4 regions of the Rahnella variigena genome follow, and region 3 is predicted to be linked to each of the others. Evidence: predicted binding sites of a transcription regulator. Region 3 holds the regulator's gene; each other region holds the start of a gene.
What was found. Region 3 encodes PurR, which represses purine synthesis genes. Its sites were predicted from a motif close to CANGCAAACGTTTGCNTG; they were not measured.

Region 1: the regulator PurR is predicted to act here: its motif matches at 1,379-1,396, upstream of purT (formate-dependent phosphoribosylglycinamide formyltransferase).
Region 2: the regulator PurR is predicted to act here: its motif matches at 2,194-2,211, upstream of carA (glutamine-hydrolyzing carbamoyl-phosphate synthase small subunit).
Region 4: the regulator PurR is predicted to act here: its motif matches at 1,967-1,984, upstream of CKQ54_RS03630 (nucleobase:cation symporter-2 family protein).

Annotation. Positions count from the first base shown of each region.
Region 1 is NZ_NSDJ01000001.1:2,408,046-2,411,221, forward strand. Features, by position in the region: gene CKQ54_RS11225 (YoaH family protein) at 1-30, shown strand, start outside; gene purT (formate-dependent phosphoribosylglycinamide formyltransferase) at 130-1,308, opposite strand; gene dbpA (ATP-dependent RNA helicase DbpA) at 1,570-2,952, shown strand; gene yebF (protein YebF) at 3,152-3,176, shown strand, end outside.
Region 2 is NZ_NSDJ01000001.1:1,449,292-1,452,467, reverse strand. Features, by position in the region: gene carB (carbamoyl-phosphate synthase large subunit) at 1-781, opposite strand, end outside; gene carA (glutamine-hydrolyzing carbamoyl-phosphate synthase small subunit) at 799-1,971, opposite strand; gene dapB (4-hydroxy-tetrahydrodipicolinate reductase) at 2,449-3,176, opposite strand, start outside.
Region 3 is NZ_NSDJ01000001.1:2,544,186-2,547,361, forward strand. Features, by position in the region: gene punC (purine nucleoside transporter PunC) at 1-432, opposite strand, end outside; gene punR (DNA-binding transcriptional activator PunR) at 569-1,474, shown strand; gene purR (HTH-type transcriptional repressor PurR) at 1,525-2,550, opposite strand; gene cydH (cytochrome bd-I oxidase subunit CydH) at 2,885-2,974, shown strand; gene CKQ54_RS11930 (C40 family peptidase) at 3,150-3,176, opposite strand, start outside.
Region 4 is NZ_NSDJ01000001.1:785,641-788,816, reverse strand. Features, by position in the region: gene CKQ54_RS03640 (PTS sugar transporter subunit IIC) at 1-531, shown strand, start outside; gene gltS (sodium/glutamate symporter) at 587-1,798, opposite strand; gene CKQ54_RS03630 (nucleobase:cation symporter-2 family protein) at 2,039-3,176, shown strand, end outside.

The DNA of each region.
Region 1 (3,176 bases), 140 kb from region 3:
ACCGTCATTTTTGATGACGAAGACGAATAAAACTGACTGACGGTTTGCGTCACTGCTTACGTCATGACAAAGAAAAACCGGACCCTTTTCAGGCGTCCGGTTTTTTTTCGTCTCAGCATTCTGAATCGTCTAGCCTTTAACAACCACCGCAGCGGCCGCTTTTTTCGCCTGTTCCACGGCGTCTTCAACATTGTCTGCAATCGCCAGCGCCACGCCCAGACGACGCTTACCGCTGATTTCCGGCTTGCCGAACAGACGAACCTGATTGTAGCCCGTCAGCGCATTTTCCAGACCGCTGAACGTGACGTTATTGCTGGTCAGTTCCGGCAGAATCACGGCAGATGCAGAAGGGCCGAACTGGCGGATTTTACCCACAGGCAGGCCGAGGAACGCGCGCACATGCAGCGCAAACTCGGACAGATCCTGAGAAATCAGCGTCACCATACCGGTGTCGTGCGGGCGAGGGGAGACTTCGCTGAAAATCACGTCATCGCCGCACACGAACAGCTCAACGCCGAACAGGCCTTTGCCGCCCAGCGCTTTCACCACTTTCTCCGCGATGTCTTTTGCACGCTGCAATGCCAGCTCAGTCATCTGCTGTGGCTGCCAGGATTCGCGGTAATCGCCGTCTTCCTGACGGTGTCCGATTGGCGCGCAGAAATGAATGCCATCAACAGCGCTGATGGTCAGTAAAGTGATTTCGAAATCAAACTTCACCAGTCCTTCAACAATCACGCGTCCGCCGCCTGCACGGCCGCCTTGCTGCGCGTAATCCCATGCGGTCTGCAACTGATCGGCGCTGCGGATCAGGCTCTGGCCTTTACCGGAAGAACTCATGACCGGCTTGATAATGCACGGATAACCGATGGCATCGACGGCCTGACGGAAAGCCGCTTCATTATCAGCGAACTGATACGTCGATGTCGGTAATTCCAGGGTTTCAGCGGCCAGACGGCGAATGCCTTCGCGGTTCATGGTGAGCCGGGTCGCTTCGGCGCAAGGCACCACGTTGTGGCCCTGTTTTTCCAGCTCAACCAGCATGCTGGTTGCGATGGCTTCGATTTCAGGCACGATAAAATCAGGGCGTTCACTTTCGATAACTGCTTTCAACGCGTCGCCGTCAAGCATGTTAATCACATGACTGCGATGAGCGACCTGCATCGCCGGTGCATCGGCGTAGCGGTCAACGGCGATCACTTCCAGGCCAAGACGCTGACATTCGATGGTCACTTCTTTACCCAGCTCGCCAGAGCCTAATAACATGACGCGGGTGGCGCCGGTGCGCAGTGCAGTACCAATGGTTAACATAGCTTCGTACCCAGATCTGTGATGAGTGAAAACAGGAATTTCGGCGCGCAGTATATCTGAAATAAACGGCGACGAAAACGATTGCGCGGCACGTCAGGTAAAATTCTCTGTGCAACAAAAATGTGTTTTACAGGATTTTTTTCAGCCTGTTTTCTGCTGTTTAAGGCAGCCGGTGAGCGTCTCTGTTATCATTTAGCCAAACCATGGCGTCAGGCTTCCTGCCGCTGCCCCGATTTTTGCCTCACATAAAGAGTTATCGCCTTGAGCACGCATTCCTTTTCTGCCCTGACATTGCCCGCTGAGCAACTTTCCAACCTGAATGAACTGGGTTACACCGAAATGACCCCGATTCAGGAAGCCTCTTTGCCTGCTATTCTGCAAGGTCAGGACGTTCGCGCTAAAGCCAAAACCGGCAGCGGTAAAACGGCCGCCTTTGGTATTGGTTTGCTGAACAGCATTACCGTTTCACAGTTTGTTGCTCAGGCGCTGGTGCTGTGTCCGACTCGTGAACTGGCCGATCAGGTCAGTAAAGAGTTACGTCGTCTGGCGCGATTTACCCAGAACATCAAAATTCTGACCCTGTGTGGCGGCCAGGCGATCGGGCCCCAGCTCGAATCCCTGGTCCATCCGCCGCACATTGTGGTGGGTACGCCGGGCCGTATTCAGGAACACCTGCGTAAAGGCACGCTCAAGCTCGACGAGCTGAAAGTGCTGGTGCTGGATGAAGCTGACCGCATGCTGGACATGGGCTTTAGTGAAGATATCGAGGATGTCGTCAGCTATACGCCGCAGGACCGCCAGACGTTGCTGTTCTCCGCGACCTATCCGGACGGCATTGAGCGCATCAGTTCCAAATTCCAGCGTCAGCCGCTGAAGGTTGAAATCGAAGGTGAAGATGACATTGCCGATATTCAGCAAATCTTCATTGAAGCCGGTAAGCAACAGCGTTTATCCCTGCTGGCTGCGGTGCTGTATCAGTATCAGCCAACGTCCTGCGTGGTGTTCTGTAATACCAAGCGTGACTGTCAGGATGTTTGTGATGACCTGAAAGCGAAAGGCATCAGCGCGCTGGCGCTGAATGGCGACCTTGAACAGCGTGATCGCGATCGCGTGCTGGTACGTTTCTCCAACGGCAGTTGCCGTGTGCTGGTAGCGACAGACGTGGCCGCGCGCGGGCTGGACATTAAACAGCTGGGACTGGTGATCAACTACGAGCTGTCTTTCGATCCGGAAGTTCACGTTCACCGCGTGGGGCGTACCGGCCGTGCAGGAACGAGCGGTCTGGCCGTCAGCCTGGTGACGCCGCAGGAAATGCCGCGTGTGACCGCGCTGGAAGATTATACCCGTCAGCGTTTCACCTGGCAGCCTGCTGCTCAGGCGCTGGCCGCAACGCCGGTGGCGCTGGATCCTGAAATGGCGACATTGTGTATTGATGGCGGCCGCAAAGCCAAAATCCGTCCCGGCGACATTCTCGGTGCGCTGACAGGCGATGCAGGACTAACCGCTGCTGAAGTCGGTAAAATCGATATGTTCCCGGTTCACGCCTATGTGGCGATCCGCCAGAAAAGCGCGAAGAAAGCATTGCAGCGTTTGCAGGAAGGGAAAATCAAAGGCAAAAACTGTAAGGCCATCATTTTACGATAAAGGCTTTGCGCTGATAATTTTACGTTAACGGCTTATCTTTGAATCGAACGTCATATTGTTAATGTTGTGTTATTGCCTTGTTGAGGATTATATTATCTAACGCAAGCGATGACCTTGCCATTAGTGGGGCTATTATTTTTAAGGTCCACGGCTCCGGCAAGGTCAACTGGATGAACGACAAAGACTGGGAAGACGAACGATGAAAAAGTTAATCTTGGGCGTTG
Region 2 (3,176 bases), 1.1 Mb from region 3:
ATTCTTTGTCGGTCAGGGTTTGCGCGGGGGCCACGGTGATGGAGTCACCGGTATGGATGCCCATCGCATCGAAGTTCTCGATGGAGCAGACGATGATGCAGTTGTCGTTTTTATCACGCACCACTTCCATCTCGTACTCTTTCCAGCCAATCAGCGACTCATCAATCAGCAGCTCTTTGGTTGGGGAAAGATCCAGACCGCGTTCGCAAATCTCTTCAAACTCTTCACGGTTGTACGCGATACCGCCACCGGTGCCGCCCATGGTGAAGGAAGGACGAATGATGCACGGGAAGCCAACATCAGCGGCAACCGCCAGCGCTTCTTCCATGGTGTGTGCGATACCGGAACGTGCGGTGTCGAGGCCGATTTTTTTCATCGCCACGTCGAAACGGCGACGGTCTTCCGCTTTATCAATCGCATCGGCGGTCGCACCAATCATGGTCACGCCGAATTCTTCCAGCACGCCCTGACGTTCCAGTTCCAGCGCACAGTTCAGTGCGGTCTGGCCGCCCATGGTTGGCAGCACGGCATCCGGACGTTCTTTCTCGATAATCTTGCGCACCACTTCCCAGTGAATTGGCTCGATGTAAGTCGCATCGGCCATTTCCGGGTCAGTCATGATGGTCGCAGGGTTGGAGTTCACCAGAATGACGCGGTAACCCTCTTCACGCAGCGCCTTACACGCCTGCGCACCCGAGTAGTCAAATTCACAAGCCTGGCCGATAACAATCGGGCCGGCGCCCAGGATCAGGATGCTTTTTATGTCTGTACGTTTTGGCATTTTTTCTTGCTCCTGATTTATTTGCCTGTAAGAGTGGCGTCGTTTTTATTGGTAGCGCGAAAAGCTTCGATCAGTTCGATGAAGTGGTCGAACAGCGGTGCCGCATCGTGCGGGCCCGGACTGGCTTCAGGGTGCCCCTGGAAGCTGAACGCCGCTTTATCAGTGCGATGAATTCCCTGCACCGTGTGGTCGAACAGTGATTTGTGGGTCACGCGCAGGTTGGCAGGCAGACCGGTTTCATCAACCGCAAAACCGTGGTTCTGCGCGGTGATCATCACGATATCTTTATCGATATCTTTTACCGGGTGGTTACCGCCGTGGTGGCCGAGCTTCATTTTTACGGTCTTCGCGCCGCTGGCCAGTGCCAGTAACTGGTGGCCGAGACAGATGCCGAATACCGGAATGTCAGTTTCCAGGAAGGATTTGATCGCCGCGATCGCGTAATCACATGGCTCCGGGTCACCCGGGCCGTTGGACAGGAAAATACCGTCCGGATTCATCTTCAGCACTTCTTCTGCAGGCGTTTGCGCAGGAACCACTGTCAGGCGGCAACCGCGATCCACCAGCATGCGCAGGATATTACGCTTCGCGCCGTAGTCGTAAGCCACCACGTGGAATGGCAGTTCTTCAGATTTCTTCGCTTCCGGCAGTTCGCCTTCCAGCGTCCAGCTGCCTTGCTGCCAGCTGTAGGATTCTGTCGTCGTCACTTCTTTCGCCAGATCCATCCCTTTCAGCCCCGGGAATGCTTTGGCTTTTTGCAGCGCCAGTTCAGCATCCGGTGAATCGCCCGCAATGATGCAGCCGTTCTGTGCGCCTTTTTCACGTAACAGGCGGGTCAGTTTGCGGGTATCAATATCGGCGATGGCAACGATGTTGTTGCGCTTGAGATAATCAGAGAGGTTTTCTTCACTGCGGTAATTGCTGGCAATCAGAGGTAAATCGCGAATGACCAGGCCTTGAGCGTGTACTGCGGAGGATTCTGCATCAGCGGCGTTAGTGCCGACATTACCGATATGGGGATAAGTGAGAGTGACAATCTGGCGGGAATAGGAAGGATCAGTGAGGATTTCTTGATAACCGGTCATCGACGTATTGAAGACCACTTCCCCCACTGCCGACCCTTCTGCCCCGATGGCCCGACCGTGGAATTGGGTTCCGTCTTCCAGAACCAATAGCGCTGACTTTATCAAAGCATCCTCCAAGAATAATAAATCACAATATCTGCATATTAATTCAGATAACCCGATCTAAATCAATGCAAAAATCGCTCCCAAAGGCAATTTTTGGCAAATTGCGCGCATTCTAATGATGGCAGTACGGTTTGTCTACCAAAAGCACCAATATTTCTCTTCTTTTCGTACAACTCAGAGAAAAGGCTCTCTGACTGGCATAAAAATAGTGACTAAGTCGTCATAGTAACCGTTTGCGGGAGAGGATGTGTGGAAAATGACGAGAAAAGGGGAATTGTTACAGAACCGGAGAGTGGTCGCGTTCAAAAAACATGCAATACATCAGATAAAACCAGTGAAAACACTATAAAAATGAGAACACACAGATAAAAATAAGCGAAACACTTATTTTTTAATAAAAAGAGAAGGGCAATCAAGGAACTGCCCTTTTATCAAAACATTATGACCAAAACAACCACATCACATCTAAATCATCTTTTACAAATCGTCTAAACCAAGCACGTCGCGCATGTCATAAAGACCGGTTTTATGTGAGTAAAGCCACTTACCCGCACGAACAGCGCCATTTGCGAATGTCATGCGGCTGGAAGCCTTGTGCGTTATCTCAACGCGCTCACCGATATCTGCAAACATCGCGGTGTGTTCACCGACGATATCGCCTGCACGAATCGTGGCAAAACCAATACTCTTTGGATCACGTTCACCGGTATAACCTTCACGGGCATACACCGCGCACTCTTTGAGATCACGGCCTAATGCACCGGCAATCGCTTCACCCATCGCCAGTGCTGTACCTGATGGTGCATCAACTTTATGACGGTGGTGCGCTTCCACGATTTCAATATCCGTGTAATCGCCCATGACTTTGGCCGCCTTTTCCAGCAGCTTGAGGACAACATTCACGCCAACGCTGAAGTTGGCGGCAAAAACGACAGGAATGATCTCCGAAGCCTGCTTAATTGCGGCCTTACCGGCATCATCAAAGCCCGTGGTCCCGATAATCATGCCTTTATGGTGCTTCTGGCAAAATTCCAGATGCGCCAGCGTGCCTTCCGGACGGGTGAAGTCGATCAAAATATCGAAGTCATTCGTCACAGCATCCAGATTGTCATGCACTTTAATGCCCATAGTACCGACACCGGCCAGTTCACCCGCATCGGCACCCACTAAGGAAGAGCCCGAACGTTCCAGCGCTGCGCCCAACA
Region 3 (3,176 bases):
CGCCGGCGAAAGTGCCACTAAAGGCATAATGCTGGCGAAGGTTTTTTTAGCGACATCCGCTGAAAAACGGTCCACCACGATTGCCTGCCAGGTCACTGCGGCGGCACAGACGCCCATGGCCTGTAAGAAACGCAGCGCCAGAAGGGCGCGCACGTTCTCGACCCAAATCACGCCCAGGCAGCCGACGGCAAACAGTGTCAGACCGAGCAGTAAAACCGGTTTGCGGCCAATGCGGTCTGACAGCGGTCCCCACAGCAATTGTCCGATGGCGAATCCGCCGAGAAAAATACTCAGGCTGGCGCTGATCATTCCCGGACTGGTCATCAGGCTAGTTTGCATTGCGCTGAACGCAGGAAGGTACATATCTGTGGCTAAAAAGCCGAGCATGCTCAGGCCAGCCAGATAGAGCATAAATCCAAAGGAGGGTTTCATTATTATCTCGTTAATTTATTTATTGCAGATGATTTGATGCAGGGATCTGTTCGGAGGCAGATTTTAACGCTTTGATAACAGCGTTGTGAAACGTTAATATTTGCACTCTGCTATCAAAAATATTGAAGGCTAAAATATGTGGTCAGAATACGCTCTGGAAGTCGTTGATGCGGTGGCAAGAACCGGAAGCTTCAGTGCGGCGGCACAGGATCTACATCGGGTGCCTTCTGCCATCAGCTATACCGTTCGTCAGCTCGAACAATGGCTGGCGGTGCCCTTGTTTGAACGTCGACACCGCGACGTCGTTTTAACGCCAGCGGGCAAAGTTTTCGTTGATGAAGCGCGGGTTCTGATAAAAAAAATGATAGCTACACGACGCCAGTGTCAGCAGGTTGCCAACGGCTGGCGGGGCGAGTTACGTATTGCTGTCGACAGAATTGTTAAACCGGCAAGAACCCGGCGTCTGGTGCTGGATTTCTATCGTCATTTTCCTGATACGGAACTGATTATTCATTCCGAAGTGTTTAATGGTGTGTGGGACGCACTGGTTGACGGACGTGCTGATGTGGCAATCGGTGCGACGCGGGCGATACCGGTTGGTGGTCGTTTCAGTTTTCGCGACATGGGGTTTATGGACTGGCACTGCGTGGTCAGCCCGCAGCATCCGCTGGCGCAGTTACCGGGTGCGCTCAGTGATGACCAGCTCAGGCCTTATCCCGCATTGTGTCTTGAAGATACCTCGCGGACGTTGCCCAAGCGTGATACCTGGACACTCGATAACCAGCGGCGTCTGGTTGTGCCGGACTGGACCTGCGCGCTTGAATGTCTGAGTGAAGGTTTATGTGTGGGAATGATGCCGGTACATCGCGTGAGCCATCGCATTGAGCAGCAGACATTGCAGGTTCTGGCGCTGGAGAATACCTTCCCTGACAGCCCGTGTTGCCTGACGTGGGACCAGAGTAATCCGTCACCTTCACTGGCGTGGTTGCTGGAATATATGGGTGATACAGAAACGATGAACCGTGAATGGTTGCGGGACTGAGAAATAAAACGCCTGCAAAAGCAGGCGTTATAAAAGATTAAAGGCAAACATTAACGGCGATAGTCACGGTACGGGCCATCGGCCACCGAACGACGCTCAACCAGTTTCGGATGCACCTCGATGGTCTGTGATTCTTCACGTTTGCTGACGATGCGGTCGAGCAACATAGTAAAGGCCATCTCACCCAACCGTTCTTTCGGCTGATGGACGGTCGTCAGTGCCGGAGAGAAGTACCGCGCATTACGCACGTTATCGTAACCAATCACCGAAATATCTTGCGGGACGCGCAATCCGAGTTCATCAGCGGCGCAAATTGCGCCCATCGCCATGACATCACCCCCGCAGAAGACGGCGGTGGGGCGTTGTTTCTGCATCAGAATCTTATGCATCGCCTGATAACCTGACTCCGGCTCGAAATCGCCCTGAACCACCCATTCTTCGCGAAGCGGGATATTGGCTTCCGTCAGCGCTTTGACAAAACCCTGGAAACGACCGCCGCCGGTGTTACGCGCCAGTTGTCCCGGGATCACGCCAATATCACGATGCCCGCGTTCGATCAGATAGCGTCCGGCCATATATCCGCCTTCGAAAGCATTGTCGATAATGCTGTCGGTGAAGTTTTTGCGCGCTTCGCCCCAGTCCATGACCACCATCGGAATCGAACGATACTCTTCAAGCATATTAAGTAATTCATCAGGGTATTCCGCGCACATGACCAGCAGACCATCGACGCGTTTTTGCGCCAGCATTTGCAGATAGGCCTGTTGTTTTTCCAGATTATTGTGCGAGTTACACAAGATCAGCGTATAGCCTTTGGAGAAGCAGCTGTTCTCGACGGCTTCAATCACCTCGGCGAAATAGGGCGCTTCACTGGAGGTTGCCAGCAGACCAATCGTCTTGGTGTTATTCACTTTAAGACTACGGGCTACGGCACTCGGCGAATAATGTAGCTCTTTAATGGCAAGCAGCACCGCTTCCCTGGTTTCTTCGGCGACGAAACGTGTTTTATTGATGACGTGCGACACGGTTGTAGTGGAAACGCCAGCGCGCTTTGCGACATCTTTAATCGTTGCCATGTAAAGAATGACTCCTGAACTTCCGTGCTTCAGCACGTTAGCATTATGTTAATCGTTTGCTTGCGCTGATTACACTGCGGACATCTAAAAGGGCAGTGTAATCATTGGGTGGATTCTTCAGAATGAGGCGTGAAATGCTCTCGGGTGAAATCGACCGGCACACAGGCGTGTTAACCGACAATTTTCTCTTATAATGCATGAAAGTGGAAGTAAAATTGTCATGTTCACATTTTCATTCAGCAGAAGATTTTAAAAGTGAATTATGCGAAAATGCGTTGGCACACATTTAGTGTGGCTAAAAGAAACGCCACAACTTGATCCGAAAGGGGGTTTGATGGACAGCAACCTGAAATTATCGTTGATCACCACGGTATGCGCTTTGCTCATGATTATCGCTTTCAGCTTCACGGCAGTGATGAACTAATCTGGCACTAAGACAGTAGTGAGACGCAACAAAAAAGGGCGATACCTTTCACAGGAATCGCCCTTTTCAATTTTACGCAGTGACCGTTACCGCCGATACTCTTCCCTGCAGAAACTCTTCGTTAAGTGCTATTCAATGGCTGATTAGCGAAACTTCAGACTTAACGAATTGTTTATTATCGGATTGTTTTTGGGGTCATTAC
Region 4 (3,176 bases), 1.8 Mb from region 3:
GGCCTGAATCAGACAGATCTCGCCGCAGGTTTACCGATGACGCACATCATGACTGAGGCTTTCTGGAATTTCCTGATCGTTATCGGCGGCTCCGGCGCAACCATCGGGCTGGTGTTGCTGTTTTGTCGCAGCAAGTCGGCGCATCTGCGCACAATGGGCAAACTCAGTCTGGTTCCCAGCTGCTTTAACATCAATGAGCCGGTGATCTTCGGCACGCCAATTGTTATGAACCCGGTATTTTTCATCCCCTTCCTTCTGGCACCGATGGTGAATGCCGTCATTGCCTACACTGCGGTTAAAACCGATCTTCTGCCGCATATGATTTCACTGGTTCCCTGGACATCTCCGGCGCCGATTGGCGCAGCCTGGGCAATGGGCTGGGATTTCAAAGTGTCGATTCTGGTCGTCATGCTGATGGCGCTTTCGATGGTGATTTACTATCCGTTTTTCAAGGTTTATGAAAAACAGCTGATGGCGCAGGAGAAAGCCGCTGAAGCGGAAGAGGTGTTTACGGAAAAGGCAGCACAGTAAGCGATAAATCAGAAGGAAAGGCAGGCACAGAAGCGAAACTTCTGTGCCTGTTTTTTTAACTGAAAGCCGGGAATATTGGCAGCATCAGATACAGTTTAATGACGATCGCATTCGCAATATCAATGAAGAATGCACCGACCATCGGCACAACCAGGAAGGCCAGATGCGAAGGACCAAACTGGTTGGTGATCGCCTGCATATTTGCAATCGCCGTCGGCGTTGCACCCAACCCGAAGCCACAATGTCCGGCAGCCAGTACCGCGGCATCATAGTTTTTGCCCATTACGCGATACGTTACGAAAATCGCGTAAAGCGCCATCGCGATGGTCTGTACGATGAGGATTGCCATCATCGGCAAAGCCAGTGACGCCATTTCCCACAGTTTCAGACTCATCAGTGCCATCGCCAGGAACAATGACAGGCTGACATTACCCAGTACTGAAACGGCCCGGTCGAAAACACGATAAAAACCGAGCCACGCCATGACGTTGCTCAGGATCACACCCACGAACAGAACACAGACAAATGTCGGAATTTCGAAGGCAGACCCCTGAAGCAGGCTGGCAAAGTAAGTTCCAGCCATCAGACATATCGCGATCAGCGCGATCGTTTCCACCATCACCAGCGGGGTGATCATTCGCCCGATGGTCGGTTTTTCAAATGCGCTGGGATCGGCGGCATCTTCCGGTGTGCCGTTTGGTGTTGAAGAATGGCTGACCAGATAACGCGCCACGGGACCGCCGATAATTCCACCTAACACCAGGCCGAAGGTCGCGCAGGCCATTGCAACTTCCGTCGCGTTTTCAAAGCCATAACGTTCGATAAACAGCTTGCTCCACGCCGCACCTGTTCCGTGACCGCCAGAAAGTGTAATCGAACCGGCCAGCAGCCCCATCAGCGGATCAAGCCCCAGCATTTTCGCCATCCCGATACCGATGGCGTTTTGCATCAGTAACAGGCCGATCACGACAAAGACCAGAAGAAATAAAGATTTGCCGCCTGCACGCAAGCTGGAAAGATTGGCATTCAAACCAATTGTCGCAAAGAACGCCAGCATCAGGGGCTCTTTCAGGGACATATCAAAGCCGATTTCCAATCCGAACATCTGATTGGCAATCAGCAACAGCAAAGCGACCAGTAACCCGCCGGCAACGGGCTCAGGAATAGTGTATTTCTTTAGAAATTTGACCGACTGGACGCATTTTCGTCCTAAAAGGAGTACCAACGTGGCGGCAACGAGCGTGCCGTAGGTGTCGAGTTGAATCATTGAAAAACTCCATTTTAAAAAAATATCCAAAAATATTATTGAGTTATAAACATCTCATTTAAGTATCATTTCCCCAGAGGCTGAATTAGAAGTCATTAAAGCTGCGATAAGCAAGAAAAACAGATCGTAAATCTCCCCTTAACCCAAACTCCCCATCAAAAATTGCCGATAGCAAACGATTGCTTTTGTCGGTAATTTCAATAAAAATGCCCGCTTTGCCGCTTATTGGAATGCCACAACATGAGTTCGCAAACCGCAGAACAAGAAACACAGCCATCTGACCTCTCACGCCAGCAAAAAAGTGAACTGATTTACCGCCTCGAAGATCGTCCGCCACTTCCTCAGACGTTATTTGCCGCCTGTCAGCATTTGCTGGCGATGTTTGTTGCGGTAATCACACCGGCATTGCTGATTTGCCAGGCCCTGGGTTTACCCGCGCAGGACACACAGCACATCATCAGCATGTCGCTGTTCGCCTCTGGCCTCGCTTCCATTTTGCAGATTAAAACCTGGGGGCCTGTCGGTTCAGGTTTACTCTCCATTCAGGGTACCAGCTTTAACTTTGTGGCACCGCTTATCATGGGCGGAATGGCGCTGAAAAATGGCGGTGCCGATGTCCCGACCATGATGGCGGCGCTGTTCGGCACCCTGATGCTGGCTTCCTGTACTGAAATCATTCTTTCCCGTTTCCTGCATCTCGCACGCCGCATCATTACGCCGCTGGTTTCCGGCATCGTGGTGATGATTATCGGGCTGTCACTGATTCAGGTCGGACTGACGTCTATTGGCGGCGGTTACTCCGCCATGAGTGATCACACTTTCGGCGCGCCGAAAAATCTGTTGCTGGCTGCCGTGGTGCTGGTGGTGATTGTTCTGCTGAACCGTCAGCGCAACCCTTATCTGCGCGTGGCATCTCTGGTGATCGCCATGGCCGTGGGTTATCTGGCGGCCTGGATGATGGGGATGTTGCCCTCCGTCGCGCCAGCCACACAGACAAACTGGATAACCTTACCGACGCCGCTGTATTACGGTCTGGGCTTCGACTGGAATCTGCTGATCCCGCTGATGCTGATTTTCATGGTCACGTCGCTGGAAACTATCGGTGATATTACCGCGACCTCAGACGTTTCGGAGCAGCCGGTCAGCGGCCCGCTCTATATGAAGCGCATCAAAGGCGGTGTTCTGGCAAACGGCCTGAACTCAATGCTGTCTGCGGTATTTAACACTTTCCCGAATTCATGTTTCGGGCAAAACAACGGCGTGATTCAGCTGACCGGAGTTGCAAGCCGCTATGTCGGTTTTGTTGTCGCTCTGATGCTGATCATCCTTGGGCTGTTCCCTGCCGTAGCGGGTTTTGTGCAACATATTCCTGAACCGG